4 regions of the Pseudomonas onubensis genome follow, and region 4 is predicted to be linked to each of the others. Evidence: predicted binding sites of a transcription regulator. Region 4 holds the regulator's gene; each other region holds the start of a gene.
What was found. The regulator FliA, encoded in region 4, starts transcription of late flagellar genes. The targets are predictions, from matches to a motif close to CTAAAGTTTNNNNNNNNNNNGCCGNTAA.
Positions count from the first base shown of each region.

Region 1: a site for FliA is predicted at 1,364-1,391, ahead of ACTD9P_RS03350 (methyl-accepting chemotaxis protein). Genes of this name have one in related genera too.
Region 2: a site for FliA is predicted at 2,425-2,452, ahead of ACTD9P_RS24575 (methyl-accepting chemotaxis protein). Genes of this name have one in related genera too.
Region 3: a site for FliA is predicted at 1,981-2,008, ahead of motA (flagellar motor stator protein MotA). Genes of this name have one in related genera too.

Region 1 covers NZ_CBFHAZ010000005.1:67,609-71,820, reverse strand. The annotation lists gene ACTD9P_RS03355 (Na+/H+ antiporter family protein) at 1-1,095, opposite strand, end outside; gene ACTD9P_RS03350 (methyl-accepting chemotaxis protein) at 1,431-3,578, shown strand; gene ACTD9P_RS03345 (sensor histidine kinase) at 3,702-4,212, opposite strand, start outside.
Region 2 covers NZ_CBFHAZ010000104.1:15,623-19,834, forward strand. The annotation lists gene ACTD9P_RS24570 (SRPBCC family protein) at 1-392, shown strand, start outside; gene ACTD9P_RS24575 (methyl-accepting chemotaxis protein) at 431-2,311, opposite strand; gene ACTD9P_RS24580 (sigma-70 family RNA polymerase sigma factor) at 2,591-3,106, shown strand; gene ACTD9P_RS24585 (FecR domain-containing protein) at 3,112-4,086, shown strand; gene ACTD9P_RS24590 (TonB-dependent siderophore receptor) at 4,180-4,212, shown strand, end outside.
Region 3 covers NZ_CBFHAZ010000022.1:64,530-68,741, forward strand. The annotation lists gene motB (flagellar motor protein MotB) at 39-1,058, opposite strand; gene motA (flagellar motor stator protein MotA) at 1,062-1,913, opposite strand; gene ACTD9P_RS10375 (HDOD domain-containing protein) at 2,080-3,615, shown strand; gene ACTD9P_RS10380 (rhodanese-like domain-containing protein) at 3,673-4,212, shown strand, end outside.
Region 4 covers NZ_CBFHAZ010000130.1:2,681-6,892, reverse strand. The annotation lists gene ACTD9P_RS26835 (chemotaxis protein CheA) at 1-191, opposite strand, end outside; gene ACTD9P_RS26830 (protein phosphatase CheZ) at 203-991, opposite strand; gene ACTD9P_RS26825 (chemotaxis response regulator CheY) at 1,010-1,384, opposite strand; gene fliA (RNA polymerase sigma factor FliA) at 1,553-2,293, opposite strand; gene fleN (flagellar synthesis regulator FleN) at 2,290-3,123, opposite strand; gene flhF (flagellar biosynthesis GTPase FlhF) at 3,229-4,212, opposite strand, start outside.

The DNA.
Region 1 (4,212 bases), on a different contig from region 4:
CAACGGCACAAAAATCGCGGCCAGAATCGGCACGGTGGAAAATGACGAGCCGATGCCCATGGTCACCAACAGCCCCACCAGCAGCATCAGCAACGCGCCCACACCACGGCTGTGACCAATGAATGCCGCCGAGGCTTGCACCAGCGAGCGCACGTCACCGGTGGCCTTGAGCACTTCGGCAAACCCCGAGGAGGCGATCATGATGAAGCCGATCATCGCCATCATCTTCATGCCTTCGGTGAACAGGTCGTCGGTCTCGCGCCAGCGCACAATGCCCGACACCGAGAAGATCAGAAAGCCAGCCAGGGCGCCGATGATCATCGAGTCCAGCCACAGCTGAATGATAAACGCCGAGGCAATCGCCAGCCCGGCTACCAGCAGGGTCAGCGGGTTGTATTGCACCGCCACTTGCTCGACGCGCTCGATTTTCTCCAGGTCATACACACGTTTTTTGCGGTAACTGATAAACACCGCCACCAGCAGACCCACCACCATGCCCAACGCCGGCAGGCCCATGGCATGGGTGACGTTGACCTGGCTGATGTCCACGCCACTCTTGGCCACGTTGGCCAGCAGGATCTGGTTAAGGAAGATATTGCCGAAGCCCACCGGCAGGAACATATACGGCGTGATCAAGCCGAAGGTCATCACGCAGGCGATCAGCCGGCGATCCAGTTGCAGCTTGGTCAGCACGTACAGCAGTGGCGGCACCAGCAGCGGGATAAACGCGATATGGATCGGTAAAATGTTCTGCGAGGCAATCGCCACCACCCACAACAGGCCGATCAGCAACCATTTGACGTGGCCGCCGCCGGTGGCTTCCTGACGATCGACCAACAGCAGCGCCTTGTCCGCCAACGCATGCGCCAGGCCGGACTTGGCAATTGCCACCGCGAAAGCGCCGAGCAAGGCGTAGGACAATGCCACCGTTGCGCCGCCGCCCAAGCCGCCGTTAAAGGCCTTGAGCGTGGCCTCGATGCCCAACCCGCCGGTCAAGCCACCGACCAGGGCGCCGACGATAATGGCGATGACCACATGCACACGGGACAAACTGAGCACCAGCATGGTGCCGACCGCGGCGATGACTGCGTTAATCATGATTACCTCAAGCAAAAAACATAAAAAACAGACAGGCCCGCGACCGGGCGGCCATCAGATGGCGTCCGCGGGCAGGCTTTAGGAGGTCTTATTAGAGGGCGCGCACTTTGCAGCAGGCGGGCCGTCATGTCAAAAACTGTGGCGAGGGAGCTTGCTCCCGCTGGGCTGCGCAGCAGCCCCAAAAATCGCGACCTGGGCGCCTGCTTCGCAGTCGAACGGGAGCAAGCTCCCTCGCCACAAAAGCAGCTTTAAATTGAACGTTTGAATAAAGAAATATCCGCACCAGCCGATAAACGGGTCTCTCTGTGTTTTCAGGTTAAGGATGCTCCTCGATGTCTCTCAGACAGCTCTCCATTCAATGGAAAATCACCCTGCTCGCGGGCCTGTGCCTGCTGGGGATCGTGACCCTGCTGGTGGGTCTGTCGCTGTATCGCATGGAGCAGAGTTCACAGCAGGTCAAAACCTCCAGCATGCAGATGCTCGACGCGGCCGCCCAGGCGCGCATCGAGGCCCAGGGTGAAGTGCAGGCGTTGGGCATTCGCCAACAATTTATGGACGCCTACCAGTACGGCCATGGTTTTTCACGCCAGGTGTTGTTTTTGCGCGAACAGGCGGAAAAACGCTTCCTCGACGCCTTTGATACCCGCGAAGACCTGACCCGTCAGGTCAAGGCCGCCTTGCAGGCCAACCCCGATCTGCTCGGCCTGTCGCTGGTGTTTGAGGCCAATGCGCTGGACGGCAAGGACGAGTTGTTCGCCAATCAGGCAGAACTGGGCAGCAACGACAAAGGCCGCTTCGCCCTCTACTGGTCGCAGCCAACGCCCGGCAAACTTACCTCCATGTCGCTGCCCGAAAGCGACATGGCCGACATCAGCGTCGGCCCCAGCGGCGAAAAGGCTAACGCGTGGTTCACCTGCCCACGCACTACGCTGAAACCCTGCGTGATCGAACCGTACTTTTATGTGATCGACGGGCAAAACGTGCTGATGACCAGCATCGTCTTCCCGCTGATGGTCAACGGCAAAGTCATCGCCTCGCTGTCGGTGGACATCAACCTCAATAGCCTGCAGGCCGTGAGCCAACAGGCCAGCCAGAAGCTGTATGACGGCCAGACCCAAGTCAGCATCCTCAGCCCCACCGGTTTGCTCGCCGGCTACAGCCCGGACGCCAGTAAACTCAGCCAGCGCCTGGATCAGGTCGACACCACCAGCGGCGCGCAATTGATCAGCGTGCTGGCCAGTAACCCCCAGACCAGCAGCCTGCGTACCGATCATCAGCTCAAGGTGCTGGCGCCATTCGCGCCGATACCCGGCGGCAAGCCATGGGGCGTGTTGCTGGATGTGCCGGAAAAAGTCCTAGTCGGCCCTGCCGAAACGCTCAAGGCGCAGTTGGACGCGGACAACGCCCGCGGCACGCTGCTGGAGCTGAGCCTGGGCCTGCTGGCCGCCGTGGTCGGCTTAGTGCTTGTGTGGCTGATGGCCCGCAGCGTGACCCGGCCGATCCTCGGCGTGGCGCGCATGCTAGAAGACATCGCCAGCGGCGAAGGCGACCTCACCCGCCGCCTGGCCTATGACAAACACGATGAACTGGGCCAATTGGCCGGCTGGTTCAACCGCTTCCTCGACAAGCTGCAACCGATCATTGCCCAAGTGAAACGCTCGGTGCAGGACGCCCGTGGCACTGCCGATCAGTCCGCCGCGATCGCCACGCAAACCAGCGCCGGCATGGAGCAGCAGTACCGCCAGGTCGATCAAGTGGCCACCGCCTCCCACGAAATGAGCGCCACCGCCCAGGATGTGGCGCGTAGTGCTGCCCAAGCAGCACACGCCGCACGCGATGCCGACCAGGCCACCCGCGACGGCTTGAGTGTGATCGACCGCACCACCACCAACATCGGCAACCTGGCGGCGGACATGAGCACCGCCATGGCCCAGGTCGAAGGCTTGGCGGCCAATAGCGAGAAGATCGGCTCGGTGCTGGAAGTGATTCGCGGCATCGCCGAGCAGACCAACTTGCTGGCGCTTAATGCCGCCATCGAAGCCGCCCGCGCCGGTGAGGCCGGGCGTGGCTTTGCGGTGGTCGCCGATGAAGTGCGTAACCTGGCGCGGCGCACCCAGGAATCGGTAGAAGAAACCCGCCTGGTGATCGAGCACCTGCAAAGCGGCACCACCGACGTGGTCGACTCCATGGGCAACAGCTATCGCCAGGCCCAGGGCAGTGTCGAACAGGTTGGCCAGGCGGTCACCGCCCTGCGCCAGATCGGTGAGGCGGTCACGGTGATCAGCGACATGAACCTGCAAATCGCCAGCGCCGCCGAACAGCAAAGCGCCGTGGCCGAAGAGATCAACAGCAATGTGGCGACGATTCGGGATGTGACTGAATCACTGTCGGAGCAGGCGAATGAATCGGCGCGGGTGAGCCAGGCGTTGAATAGCCAGGCGAATCAGCAGCAGGGGTTGATGGATCAGTTTCGCGTATAACGATCGTTCCCACGCTCCGCGTGGGAATGCCTCCTGTGACGCTCCGCGTCACCCGTCGACAGCGGGACGCGGAGCGTCCAGGGCGGCGTTACCACGCAGAGCGTGGGAACGATCTCAGCGGTGTTAACGTTTGGCTAATTCGATCAGCACCTTGAGCCCGCCCAGCTCGCTGTCCTGCAACTGCAACGTACCGCCCCACACCTCGACGATATCCCGCACGATCCCCAGCCCCAGGCCATGACCGTCAATCTGCTCATCCAGGCGCGCACCGCGGCTGAGCACTTGCTCACGCTGGGCCTGTGGGATGCCGGGGCCGTCGTCTTCGACTGCCAGCAGAAAGCTGCGCGGGGTTTCGCTGACCGCCAAGCGCACGTCGGCATCCGCCCATTTGCAGGCGTTATCCAGCAGGTTGCCGAGCAGTTCAAGCAGGTCTTCGCGGTCCCAGGGCAATTGCAGACCGGGGTCGACGTGGTAGCTCAAGTCCAGGTGTTCACCGTGGATCATGCGCAAGGTGGCCAGCAGGCCGGGCAGTTCTTTTTCACAGTCGAACAGCGCGCCCGGCAGGGTTTCGCCAGCCAGCCGGGCGCGGTTGAGTTCACGGTTGAGGCGTTGTTGCACCTGATCGAGTTGCTCG
Region 2 (4,212 bases), on a different contig from region 4:
ACGTCGCGTGCGATGCCGCTCGCCTGTGGAGTGTGGTGGGAAATTTTGCAGGCTTTGATGCCTTCATTCCTGCCCTGTCGCACATCGAAATGACGGGAACCGGCGTAGGCGCATTACGCACCAAATTTTTCCATGATGGGCACCGCGTCGTTGAGCAACTCAACAGCCGTGACGACGAAGCGATGTGCATGACGTGGACCACCCTCTACAACACCTTGGGTGTCGCGCGGCTATGGGCCGCCATGTGTGTGGAAGCACTCGACGCCAAACACGCCAGGGCGACCTGGACGCTGATTGGCGAGCCGGTCGATACACCGCAGGCGGAGTTTGAGCAGTTTGCGCAGGCTTTCGCCGACAGCGCCCTGGAGAATGTGCGCAGGATGTTGGACTGATCAGCAGGAGCGAGAGGCCTCGCTCCTGCCAAGCCGGGTCAGATCTTGAAGCTGTCGACCAGTTGCTTCAATCGATTGGCCTGCTGCGACAGCGCATCGCAGTCCTTGAGCGTTTCGTTGAGGTTGACGACACCTTGCTGGTTCAACAGGTTGATCTGGTTGATATCAACGTTGAGGGTTTCAACCACGGCGGTCTGCTCTTCGGTAGCCGCCGCAACCGATTGGTTCATGCCGTCGATCTCGACGATGCGCTGCGTCACGCTGACCAGACGCTCACCCGCCTGGTTGGCCACTTCAACGCTTTCTTCGCTGGAGACCTGGCTGGCATTCATGGTGGTCACGGCTTCACGCGAGCCCACTTGCAGCGAAGTGATCATCTTGTGGATCTCTTCGGCCGACTCCTGGGTTCGGTGCGCCAGGTTGCGCACTTCGTCGGCCACTACGGCAAACCCGCGCCCGGCTTCACCGGCACGCGCAGCCTCGATCGCCGCGTTGAGCGCCAGCAAGTTGGTTTGCTGGGAGATGCCTTTGATTACATCAAGGATGTGCCCAATGTTATCGGTGCTGGCGTTAAGGGTTTCGATCTGCGTGCAGGACAAGCTGATCTTTTGCGAGAGTTCCGACATGGCCAGGATGGTTTGCTCCACCACCTTGCGCCCGTCATCCGCTTGCTCACTGGCGCCGCTGGCATGCTGCGATGCATCGGCTGCGTTGCGGGCGATTTCCTGAGTGGCGGCGCCCAGTTCGTTGATGGCGGCTGCCACACTGTTGGTGCGCGCGCTTTGCTCGTCCGAGCCGATGATCGAAGCGTTGGAGGACGCCATGACGCGCTGGGACAGGTCGTGCACCTGACGCGTAGCCGAAGACACTTCGGAGATAGAGGCGTGGATACGTTCGACGAACTGGTTGAACGCACTGCCCACTTCGCCGAACTCATCTTTGCTGGTCACGTCCAGGCGGCGGGTCAAATCGCCTTCGCCCTGGGCAATGTCCTGCATGGCCACGCCCATGGTGGTCAGCGGACGCAACAGCACTTGAATCAGCAGGCTGAGCAGTACGGCGATGGCCACTACGGCGATCAACATGGCGATCAGTGCCGATGTACGGAATTTACTCAGTGGTGCGTAGGCTTTGTCTTTGTCAATCGACAGGCCGATGTACCAATCCGCCCCCGGCAAACCGCTGATCGGGGTAAATGACAGAATACGGTCCTGGCCGTTGAGTACAACGTCCTGGCTGACCTTCTCGATTCGCAGGTTGGTGCCAGGGTAGATGTCCTTGAGGTTCTTCATCACCTGGTCCTGGTCAGGACTGACGATGACCTGGCCATCGGCGCTCACCAGGAACGCATGGCCAATACCGCCGAAATCCACCGAGTTGATGATTTTCACCAGGGTTTGCAGACTCAGGTCACCGCCCACTACTCCAAGCAGTTCGCCGTTCTTTTTGACCGGCAGGGCAATGGTCACGATTTGCCCGCCAACGGCCGCCATATAAGGCGGAGTCAGCATGGTTTTATCGGCGGCTACTGCTTGTTTGTACCAAGGGCGCTGACGAGGGTCGTAATCGTCGGGCATCTTGGCGTCAGGGCGCTGCGTAAATACGCCGTTGGTTTGGCCGACATAGGTGAACTGGAAGTTCGAGGTGAACGCGGGCTGGTCAACCAGCCCCGGCAGGTCGGCACCGCTGCCTTGGTGAGCAACGTTTTGCGCCAGACTTTCGAGGACCAGGATGCGGCCACTGAGCCAATTCTGCACGCTGCTGGCCGTGAGCTCGCCCGACTGCTGGATAGACGACTCAAGGTTTTGTGTGATGGTGCTGCGCTGCAGGTAATCGTTGTAGAGGGTAAATAGCGCGAAGGCCAGAACCACGACGCCTGACGCGGCCAGTAGAATTTTATGACTGAACTTGAGATTCATTTCATCGACTTCTTTTGCCAAAGGGGGGTGAGCGTGCCGAGTGGAACATTCCATGTAACGGGATAGGCGGACTCTCCGACCGCTCTATTTCGGTGCACGCATGGCTCGTCAGGCTTTCGGCCACTCCAGGATAAATCTTAGAGATTTGTGAGAAGCATCCTCATTTTGAGTAGGAAACCGACCAGCGGTAGACGCTCAGGGGCCGGCGTTGCAAAATTTTTCCGACTCCCCGACAATGCGACTAATTATCATTTGTGACGCTTGGCCAGGCCTGTGTGAATGCCCTCTACTGACTACATTGCGTGCGAAAGTGTTGTACACACGCTTTACAGCACCCACCACAACTGGCTCAGCACCTGGCTGCGCAGCCGCTTGGGCAATGCCGCCGATGCTGCGGACCTGGCACAGGATACGTTCGTGCGCCTGCTGCAAAAAACCGAACGCTTTGAGCTCAAGGCGCCGCGTGCTTTTTTGCGCACCATCGCCCGGGGCCTGGTGATTGATCATTGGCGCCGCGAAGAAATCCAACGGGCCTACCTGGAGTCCATCGCCCACTTGCCGCAAGCGCTGGCACCCAGCGCCGAAGCGCGTGCGTTGGTGTTGGAGCTTCTGGAAGAAGTCGCCCGGCTATTGGACGGATTAAATCCCAAGGTGCGTAAGGCGTTTTTACTGGCGCAGTGCGATGGCCTGACTCACCAGCAGATCGCACAGCAAATGGGCGTGTCGCTGCGCTCGGTAGAGCGGTACATCGCTGAAGGGCTGTATCACTGTTATGTCCTGCGCTATGAAACCTGACGCCAATGGATAACACCGCGCGCTCCGGGCCAGATCCGCAGGTGGTCAAACAGGCGATCAGTTGGGCGCTGCGCCTGCGTAACAACCGTGCGAATGAGCGCTTGCATGCGCAATGTGAGCATTGGCGTGAAGCTCACGATGACCATGAATTGGCTTGGCAACGGGTACAGGCTTTACAACGGGAATTGAACAGCCAGATGGCGGCGATTCCAGGGGCGCATGTGGCACTGGAAAACGTCGCACAAGGCTTGGGCCGACGACGGGCACTGAAGGTGTTGTCGGGCGTGGCGTTGGTGGGGTCGGCGGCGTGGATTAGCCGGGACATGACCGGCTGGCAGCGCTGGACGTCCGATTTCGCCACCGCCACCGGCGAGCGGCGCAGCGTGCAATTACCGGACGGCACACGCCTGCAACTCAACACCGACAGTGCGGTGAACCTCACCTTCAATCCGCAGCAGCGCCTGATCACGTTGGTGCGCGGGGAAATCCTGGTGACCTGCGGCTCGCCCTCTTCAGCGCCTTTACTGGTTCACACTCGCCATGGCTTGCTCGAAGGCATCGATGGGCACTTTAGCGTGCGCCAAGACAACGACTGCACACGCTTGAGCGTGGTCAGCGGCAATGTGGCCATCCATTCACCGCATACGGCCGATGGCCTGGCGACTCAAGTGCACACAGGGGAAACCTATCTGATCAGCCAGGCACGCGCCGTGTTGTCTGCGCTGCTGACCATGGACATGGGCGCCTGGGCCGATGGGCTGATTGTGACGCGGGACATGCGCCTGGCTGATTTTGTGTCGGAAGTGGGGCGCTACCGCCAGGGTTATTTGGGCTGTGCGGCGGATATCGGCGACTTGCGGTTATCAGGGGTTTTCCGCGTGGAAGACACCGACAAGTTGCTGGCGATCGTTGCGCAAACACTGCCCGTTCAAGTGCGCTATCGCACACGTTGGTGGGTGAGCCTGGAACGCCTGGCCTGACTTTTTCAGGTTTTTTTGGCGGGTTTTTTCCGGGAGTCCGGCTTAGACAGTAAGCCTCTTTGTCTGCCTTACCGGCCTCTACGGACCTTGATCATGACTGTGCGTTTTCTCAACGATTCACCAGAC
Region 3 (4,212 bases), on a different contig from region 4:
AGTCGGGGCGTTTTCATTTACAACGAAAAAAAGACGGCTTACGAACCGGGCGCAGGCGCAGTCGGGTCTTTCACCCCGCCGTCATCAAACAGGTTCAGCTTCTGCCGCAGCTCATGCGCCGGCAACGGCTCCTGCCCTGGCGGAATGGCATTCGGGTCTGCCGGCACTTCACCCGGTGCGCCTTCGCCCTGGGCCGGTGCCGCAGGTGGCGGCTGATCACCTTCAATCGCACGTTGGGCTTTTTTAGTCAGCACCACGATATCGATACGGCGGTTGATCGGGTTGAACGGGTCTTTAGGGTCAAACAACTGCGAAGACGCGAACCCCACTACGCGCGCCACTTGCGGGTCGGGATAGCTGCCTGCCACCAGCGCACGGCGGGCGGCGTTGGCGCGGTTGGCCGAAAGCTCCCAGTTGCCGAAGTCGCCCTGGCCCGCATAGGGCTTGGCGTCGGTGTGGCCGCTGATGCTGATCTTGTTCGGCACCGCCTTGATGGTGTCGGCCATGGCCAGCAGGATATCTTCGAAGTACGGCTTCAAGCGCGCACTGCCGGAGTCGAACATCGGCCGGTTGGCGGCGTCGGTGATCTGGATGCGCAAGCCTTCCGGGGTGATTTCGAAGGAAATCTGATCCTTGAATTTGAGCAATTGCGGGTTTTCTTCGACCTTGGTCTGCAGTTCCTGCAGCAGCAACTCCAGGCGCTCTTTTTCAACCTGCTCGGCCATGCTCTCGACGGTTTCGCGCTCGATCGGGATGTTTTCCTGCGGCGACTCGGTCTTGACCTCGGGGTTGATGGTGCGCTCAGGCGCCAGTTGCGGCGAGCCGCCCAGGTCGATCACGAAGGGCGTGCCGCTTTCCGAAAAACCAATCGGGTCTTTGAAGTAACCGGCGATGGCGATCTTCTGCTCGGGCGTGGCGGTCGACATCAGCCACAGCACCAAGAAGAACGCCATCATCGCCGTGGCAAAGTCGGCGAAGGCGATTTTCCAGGCGCCACCATGGTGCCCCGCAGCGAAGCGCTTGACGCGCTTGATGATTATCGGCTGGTTGTTTTCCATGACTTAGCGACCGCGAACCGCTTGTTCCAGCTCGGCAAAACTTGGGCGATGTTTCGGGTACAGCACCTTGCGCCCGAACTCCACCGCCAGCGATGGCGGCATGCCGGACGCTGAAGCCACCAGGCAGGCCTTGATCGCTTCGTACAAATTCACTTCTTCCTTGGCATCGTGGGCCAGGGACGTGGCCAATGGGCCGAAGAAACCGTAGGCCGCGAGGATACCGAAGAAGGTCCCGACGAGGGCCGCGCCCACGTGCATGCCGATGGCCTTCTGGTCGCCTTCACCCAGGGATGCCATGGTCACCACGATACCGAGTACCGCCGCGACGATACCAAAACCGGGCATGCCGTCGGCAATGCCGGTCACGGCGTGAGAAGGGTGTTCCAGCTCTTCCTTGAGGCTGAACAGCTCCATGTCGAACAGGCCTTCGAGCTCGTGCGGGGCCATGTTGCCGGAGGACATGATGCGCAGGTAATCACAGATATACGCGGTCATGCGCTCATCTTTGAGCACGGCCGGGTACTTGGCAAAAATCGGGCTGGCGGCGGCGTCTTCGATGTCGCCTTCGATGGCCATCATGCCTTCGCGGCGGCTCTTGTTGAGGATCTCGTAGATCAGCCCCAGCACCTCAAGATAAAAGGTATGGGAGAAGCGCGAGCTGAACATGCCCAGCGACTTCTTGATCACGTGCATGGTCATGTAGCCAGGGTTGGCCTGCAGGAAAGCACCAAACGCGGCGCCACCGATGATCAGCACTTCGAAGGGCTGGATCAGCGCGGCAATTTTACCGTGGGACAGGACGTACCCACCGAGCACACTTGCGATGACGACGATGATGCCGATAATTTTAGCCATAGGAGATTGGTACTTGCGCCGTCGGGTTCATGGACATAGTGGGTGCTGCAGAAAACTCTTGTTCTACTTATCGGCAAAACTGCGCCAGACTATAGCCCGTTAAGGCGAAAAGCCAATTCGGCCCGTTCCGGGTGTGTTGAACGCAAGTGATGATCGCGCCCCAATCATGGCAAACGAAACGACAGTTCCAACGACAAAACCCACCACCCTCGCCGCTTGGATCAAGCGCCTGGACGATGTGCTGCTGCCTGTTCCTCAGGCTAGTCACGAACGCGTGTGCAAGGCCATCCGCGACAGCCGTAGTTCATTGCGAGATATTGCCGAACTGATGCAAAACAGCCCGGCGCTGGTGCTCAGCGTGATGCGCGAAGCCAACAGCCAGACGCACGGCAGCCTCTCGGGGCCGGCAGAAAACCTCGAAGTGGCACTGAACCGCCTGGGCCTTAAACGCGCCGAAGAATTGCTCACGCGCCTGCCCGCGGTGCCGGAAAAAGACATCCCGGTGGCCTTGCGCCAATTGCTGCTGGTGAGCCAGCACGCCTCACAGCAAGCCAACGGTTTGTTCGCCAGCCGCCTGGCGCGGCTGTGGCAAGACATCCATTGGGGCAGCCTGCTGTTTCTGTCGCCACTGTGGCCGCTGGCCGTGGCCTACCCCAAGCTGCTGGAAGAATGGGAACTGCGGGTGATCCACAAAGGCCAGTCGGCGCGCAAGGTCGAGCAGGAGCTGTTCGGTGTACGCTTGCTCGACCTGTGCCTGGGCTTGACCGAAGCCTGGCACCTGCCGATATGGGTATCCCAGGGCTACAACCTGCTGCTGACCGAACAGCGCTTGCTGGTCAAGGCGTTGCACATCGCCCGCGAAGATGACGCGTTGCGCCAGCAGCAATTGCTCGATGCCGAACCCAACCTGCGGCGCTGGCTGAACCAGCCCGCCAATACCGTGCTGCTGGCCAACGGCCTGGCGATGTCGGCCCAGGAATCCTGGACCTGCCCACACACCGAGCGCTGGCAATACCTCACTGCGCTGTACCTGCAAGCGCCGCTGTGTGAGGTGCAGCAACAGGTTCATCAACAAGCGGTCACCAGCGCGCGCACCACCTTGATGCCGGACCTCTGGCACCCGGCGCTGTCGCTGATCTGGCCGTGGCATGTGCAAAAAGTCCATCGCGGCCTGCTGCCCGCACCACCGCCCACGGCCGAAGCATTGGCCGTGTGGCGCAAGCGCTGCACCGAATTGCTGGTCGAGCCGAGCCGCTTTGCCAACGCCATGCACTTGACCACCTGCGCCAGGGAAGCCTTGGTCGCCAGTGGCATGCAGCGCGTGCTGCTCTTTATGGCCGACCGCGCCCTGAGTACCTTGCGCGTGCATCAGGCCGACGGTTTGCCAAAGGAGGCTGCCAACCTGAGCCTGGACGTCGTCAACAGCACGCTGCTGCAGCGCCTGCTGGAAAAGTCCGCCCAGGTACGCCTCACGCCCGACAATCACGCGCAATTTTCCGCGTTGCTGCCGCCGATCCTGCGCCGCTGGTTTACCGGTGAACACCTGTTGCTACGCTCTCTGAGCTGCAATGGCCGCGTGGTGATGCTGATGGTCGCCGACCAGGGCGGCGGGCCGTTCTCGGAAACCACCGTGCAGGCCTTCGGCAAAACCGCTCAATGCATCGAGAAAGCGCTGCACAGCTTTACCAACCGCAGCGCCTGATGCTTGCGCTACAATCGCCGTCCTTTATCGCCAACATTTGTGCCCAGGAGACCTCACATGCCTGACTTCTCTGGCTTGCCGCTGGTGATCGAATCCAGCGACCTGCATGGTCGCCTGGATGCCGAACACTTGATTCTGGTGGACCTCACCAGTGCCGCCCGCTACGCCGAAGGGCATATCCCCGGCGCGCATTTCGTTGACCCCAAGCGCACCCAATTGGGCCAGCCACCGGCACCCGGCTTGCTGCCGCACAAGGCCGATCTGGAAAAGCTGTTCGGCGAACTGGGCCACACCCCGGACGCCACTTACGTCGTCTATGACGACGAGGGCGGCGGCTGGGCCGGGCGCTTTATCTGGATGCTCGACGTGATCGGCCACCAGAAATACCACTACCTGGACGGCGGCCTGCTGGCCTGGCTGGACGAAAAACACCCGGTATCCACCGAAGTGCCCACCCCGGTTGGCGGCCCGGTCAGCCTCACGCTGCACGACGGCCCCACCGCCACCCGCGAATACCTGCAAAGCCGCCTTGGTGCAGCCGACCTGGGCATCTGGGACGCACGTGGCCCGCTGGAGTACTCCGGCGAGAAAGTGCTC
Region 4 (4,212 bases):
ACCAGCTCATGGAGCTGGAGGAAGCCGGCGCCCCCTTTTACAGTGTGAAAACCGCGAAAAATTGCATTGAGCAGGTTCGCATCATCCGGTCGGCTTTCCAGCTCGACCAGTTGTTCGGACAGTTGCTCTAAAATTTCGCCGGCCTCTACAAGGAAATCCTGAAGGATTTCTTCATCGGCGCCGAAGCTCATGTGGGTGCTCCTTAGAAGCCTAAACTGGACAGCAAATCGTCTACGTCATCTTGACCGGATACGACGTCTTCACGTTTATCGGCATGAATCTGCGGACCTTCACCCTTGGCGAGATGTTTTTGTGGATCTTTTTCCGAGAGGATCGCTGCGCGGTCATGTTCGATGCCGGCAAAACGGTCGACCTGGCCGGCCATGAGCACCAATTTGAGCAAGTTGCTTTCCACTTCGGTGACCAGTTGGGTCACGCGCTTGATCACTTGACCGGTGAGGTCCTGGTAATCCTGGGCCAGCAGAATGTCATTGAGGTTGCTGGCCACCGTGCGGTTTTCCTGTTCGCTGCGCGACAGAAAAGCGTCGACCCGACGCGCCAATTCACGAAACTCCTCAGCCCCCACTTCGCGGCGCATGAAGCGGCCCCAGTCAACGCTGAGCGCCTGAGCTTCGGTGACCATGCCATTAACCAACGGCGTGGCGTTTTCCACCAGGTCCATGGTGCGGTTGGCCGCCGCCTCAGTCAGCCTGACCACATAGGACAGGCGTTCGGTGGCATCAGTGATCTGCGAAATTTCTTCGGCCTGGGGCATGTGCGGGTCAATCTGGAAATTGACGATTGCACTGTGCAGCTCGCGTGTGAGCTTGCCCACTTCCTGATACAGGCCGCGGTCACGGGTCTGGTTAAGCTCATGGATCAACTGCACCGCGTCGCCGAACTGGCCTTTTTCAAGGCTTTCGACCAACTGGTGAGCATGCTTTTTCAGGGTCGACTCAAAGTCTCCCTGTGACGTTTCGTTATGCTCCATAGCTCCCCCGTGGTGACATCAGCCGTGGATGCGTTCAAAGATCTTTTCGATCTTCTCTTTCAAGGCCAACGCCGTGAATGGCTTGACCACGTAACCGTTAACCCCGGCTTGGGCGGCTTCGATGATCTGTTCACGCTTGGCTTCGGCGGTCACCATCAACACAGGCAAGCTGCGCAGTTTTTCATCGGCGCGCACGTGACGCAGCAAGTCGATACCGGTCATGCCCGGCATGTTCCAGTCGGTTACCAGAAAGTCGATGCTCCCGCTGTTGAGGATCGGAATCGCCGTCAGGCCGTCATCCGCCTCGACCGTGTTGGTGAACCCAAGGTCACGCAACAGGTTTTTTATGATCCGCCGCATCGTTGAGAAGTCATCAACGATGAGGATTTTCATGTTCTTGTCCAATTCGACCTCCAAGCAGTCTTAAACGCGCCCAGCACCTGGACGCGCCATTTCAATCAACAGGCGTTACACAAAAAGGACTGCCCAGGGCACCACGGCACGAACCCGCAAAAGCATGCAGCCTTTGCGGTAGCGTCTGCAGTGTCCCCACACTGCCTGTCAGCGCGCGCGCCACTCTCCCAATCGCCCCCGCAAGCGGGCGGCGCACTGGCTATGCAGCTGGCTGACACGCGATTCGCTGACCCCCAGGACCTCACCGATTTCCTTGAGGTTCAGCTCTTCGTCGTAGTACAGCGCCAACACCAGTCGCTCACGCTCCGGCAAATTGGCAATCGCTTCCGCCAACGCGCCCTGGAAACGTTCGTCTTCCAGGTCGCGTGACGGTTCCAGATGTGCACTCGCGCCGTCCTCGTGCAGCCCTTCGTGTTCGCCGTCCTGCAAAAGGTCGTCGAAACTGAACAGGCGGCTGCCCAAGGTATCGTTCAAAATCCCGTAGTAATCGTCGAGACTCAATTGGAGTTCGGCCGCAACTTCGTGATCTTTAGCGTCACGACCGGTTTTTGCTTCAATTGCACGAATTGCGTCACTGACCATGCGCGTATTGCGGTGTACCGAACGCGGCGCCCAATCACCTTTACGCACTTCATCGAGCATCGCACCACGTATGCGAATACCCGCATACGTCTCGAAACTCGCGCCCTTGCTCGCGTCGTATTTGGTCGACACTTCGAGCAGGCCGATCATGCCGGCCTGGATCAAGTCCTCAACCTGCACACTGGCAGGCAGGCGTGCCAGCAAGTGATAGGCAATGCGCTTGACCAAGGGCGCATAGCGCTCGATCAGTTCGCCCTGGCTGTCACGTGCCGACTTTTTGTAAAGGTTGTAGCCGCTGGATGTCATAGCACAGGTCCCGCGCTCGTCTGATGCACCAATCGCTCGACGAAAAACTCCAGATGCCCCCGCGGGTTGGCAGGCAACGGCCAAGTATCGACCTTCTGGGCAATAGCCTTGAACGCCAATGCGCACTTCGAACGAGGGAACGCTTCGTAGACTGCACGCTGCTTTTGCACAGCCTTGCGCACACACTCGTCATAGGGAACTGCGCCCACGTATTGTAAGGCGACATCGAGGAAGCGATCCGTGACCTTGGTCAACTTGGCGAACAGATTCCGCCCTTCCTGCGGGCTTTGGGCCATGTTGGCCAGCACGCGGAAGCGGTTCATGCCGTAGTCACGGTTAAGCAGTTTGATCAGGGCGTAGGCGTCGGTGATCGAGGTGGGTTCGTCGCACACCACCAGCAGCACTTCCTGGGCGGCGCGCACGAAGCTGACCACCGACTCGCCGATCCCGGCGGCGGTGTCGATCACCAGCACGTCGAGGTTGTCGCCGATGTCGCTGAACGCCTGGATCAGGCCGGCATGCTGCGCCGGGCTCAGGTGCACCATGCTCTGGGTGCCCGAGGCGGCCGGCACGATGCGAATGCCACCGGGGCCTTGCAGCAGCACATCGCGCAGCTCACAACGGCCTTCGATCACATCGGCCAGGGTGTGTTTGGGTGTCAGCCCCAGCAGAACGTCCACGTTCGCCAGGCCCAGGTCAGCATCCAGCAGCATGACGCGACGGCCAAGCTCTGCCAGGGCCAGGGACAAATTCACTGACACGTTAGTTTTCCCGACGCCACCTTTGCCGCCGGTCACCGCGATCACCTGTACGGGATGCATGCTGCCCATTTTATTTCTTTACCTTGTCTTGCTTAGACGCAGGCTACATGGCTTGGCCGCGTGAATCGCTTGCAGACCATCGATGTAGATACATTTCACGGTGTTCATCCTGCCTCACCCCACCCGCTTAGCCGGGTTGTGGTAAAGGTCGGCGAACATATCGGCCATCGCTTCCTCGCTAGGCTCTTCTTGCATTTGCACGCTGACAGCACGGCTGACCAACTGATGACGGCGCGGCAGATGTAAATCATCCGGGATCCGCGGCCCGTCGGTCAGGTAGGCAACCGGTAACTCATGACTGATCGCCAGGCTCAACACCTCGCCCAGGCTCGCGGTTTCGTCGAGCTTGGTGAGGATGCAACCGGCCAGGCCGCAGCGCTTGTAGCTGTGGTAGGCAGCGGTAAGAACCTGTTTCTGGCTGGTGGTTGCAAGCACCAGGTAATTTTTTGACTTGATGCCACGCCCGGCCAGGCTTTCAAGCTGCATGCGCAGTGCCGGATCGCTGGCTTGCAGGCCGGCCGTGTCAATCAACACCACGCGCTTGCGCAGCAGTGGGTCGAGCGCATTGGCCAGGGACTGGCCCGGGTCGACGTGGGTCACGGTCACATTGAGGATGCGGCCCAGGGTCTTGAGCTGCTCCTGGGCGCCGATGCGATAGCTGTCCATGCTCACCAGCGCGATGTTCTGCGCGCCGTACTTGAGCACATAACGGGCGGCCAGCTTGGCCAGGGTGGTGGTCTTGCCCATGCCGGCGGGGCCGACCATGGCAATCACACCGCCCTCTTCCAGCGGTTCGATTTCCGGCGTGGCGATCATGCGCGCCAGGTGCGCCAGCAACATGCGCCAGGCCTGGCGTGGTTCTTCGACTTCGGCCGTCAGTGCAAGCAAATCGCGCGACAGCGGGCCGGACAGGCCGATGCGTTGCAGGCGACGCCACAGGTTGGCCTGCTGCGGCTTGCTGCCTTGCAGCTGCGTCCACGCCAACGAGCCCAGCTGCACTTCGAGCAGCTCACGCAGGCCATTGAGTTCAAAACGCATCGAGTCGAGCGCGCGCTGGTCGACCGCGGCGGCCGGGGCTGGCGCTGCTGGACGTGGTGG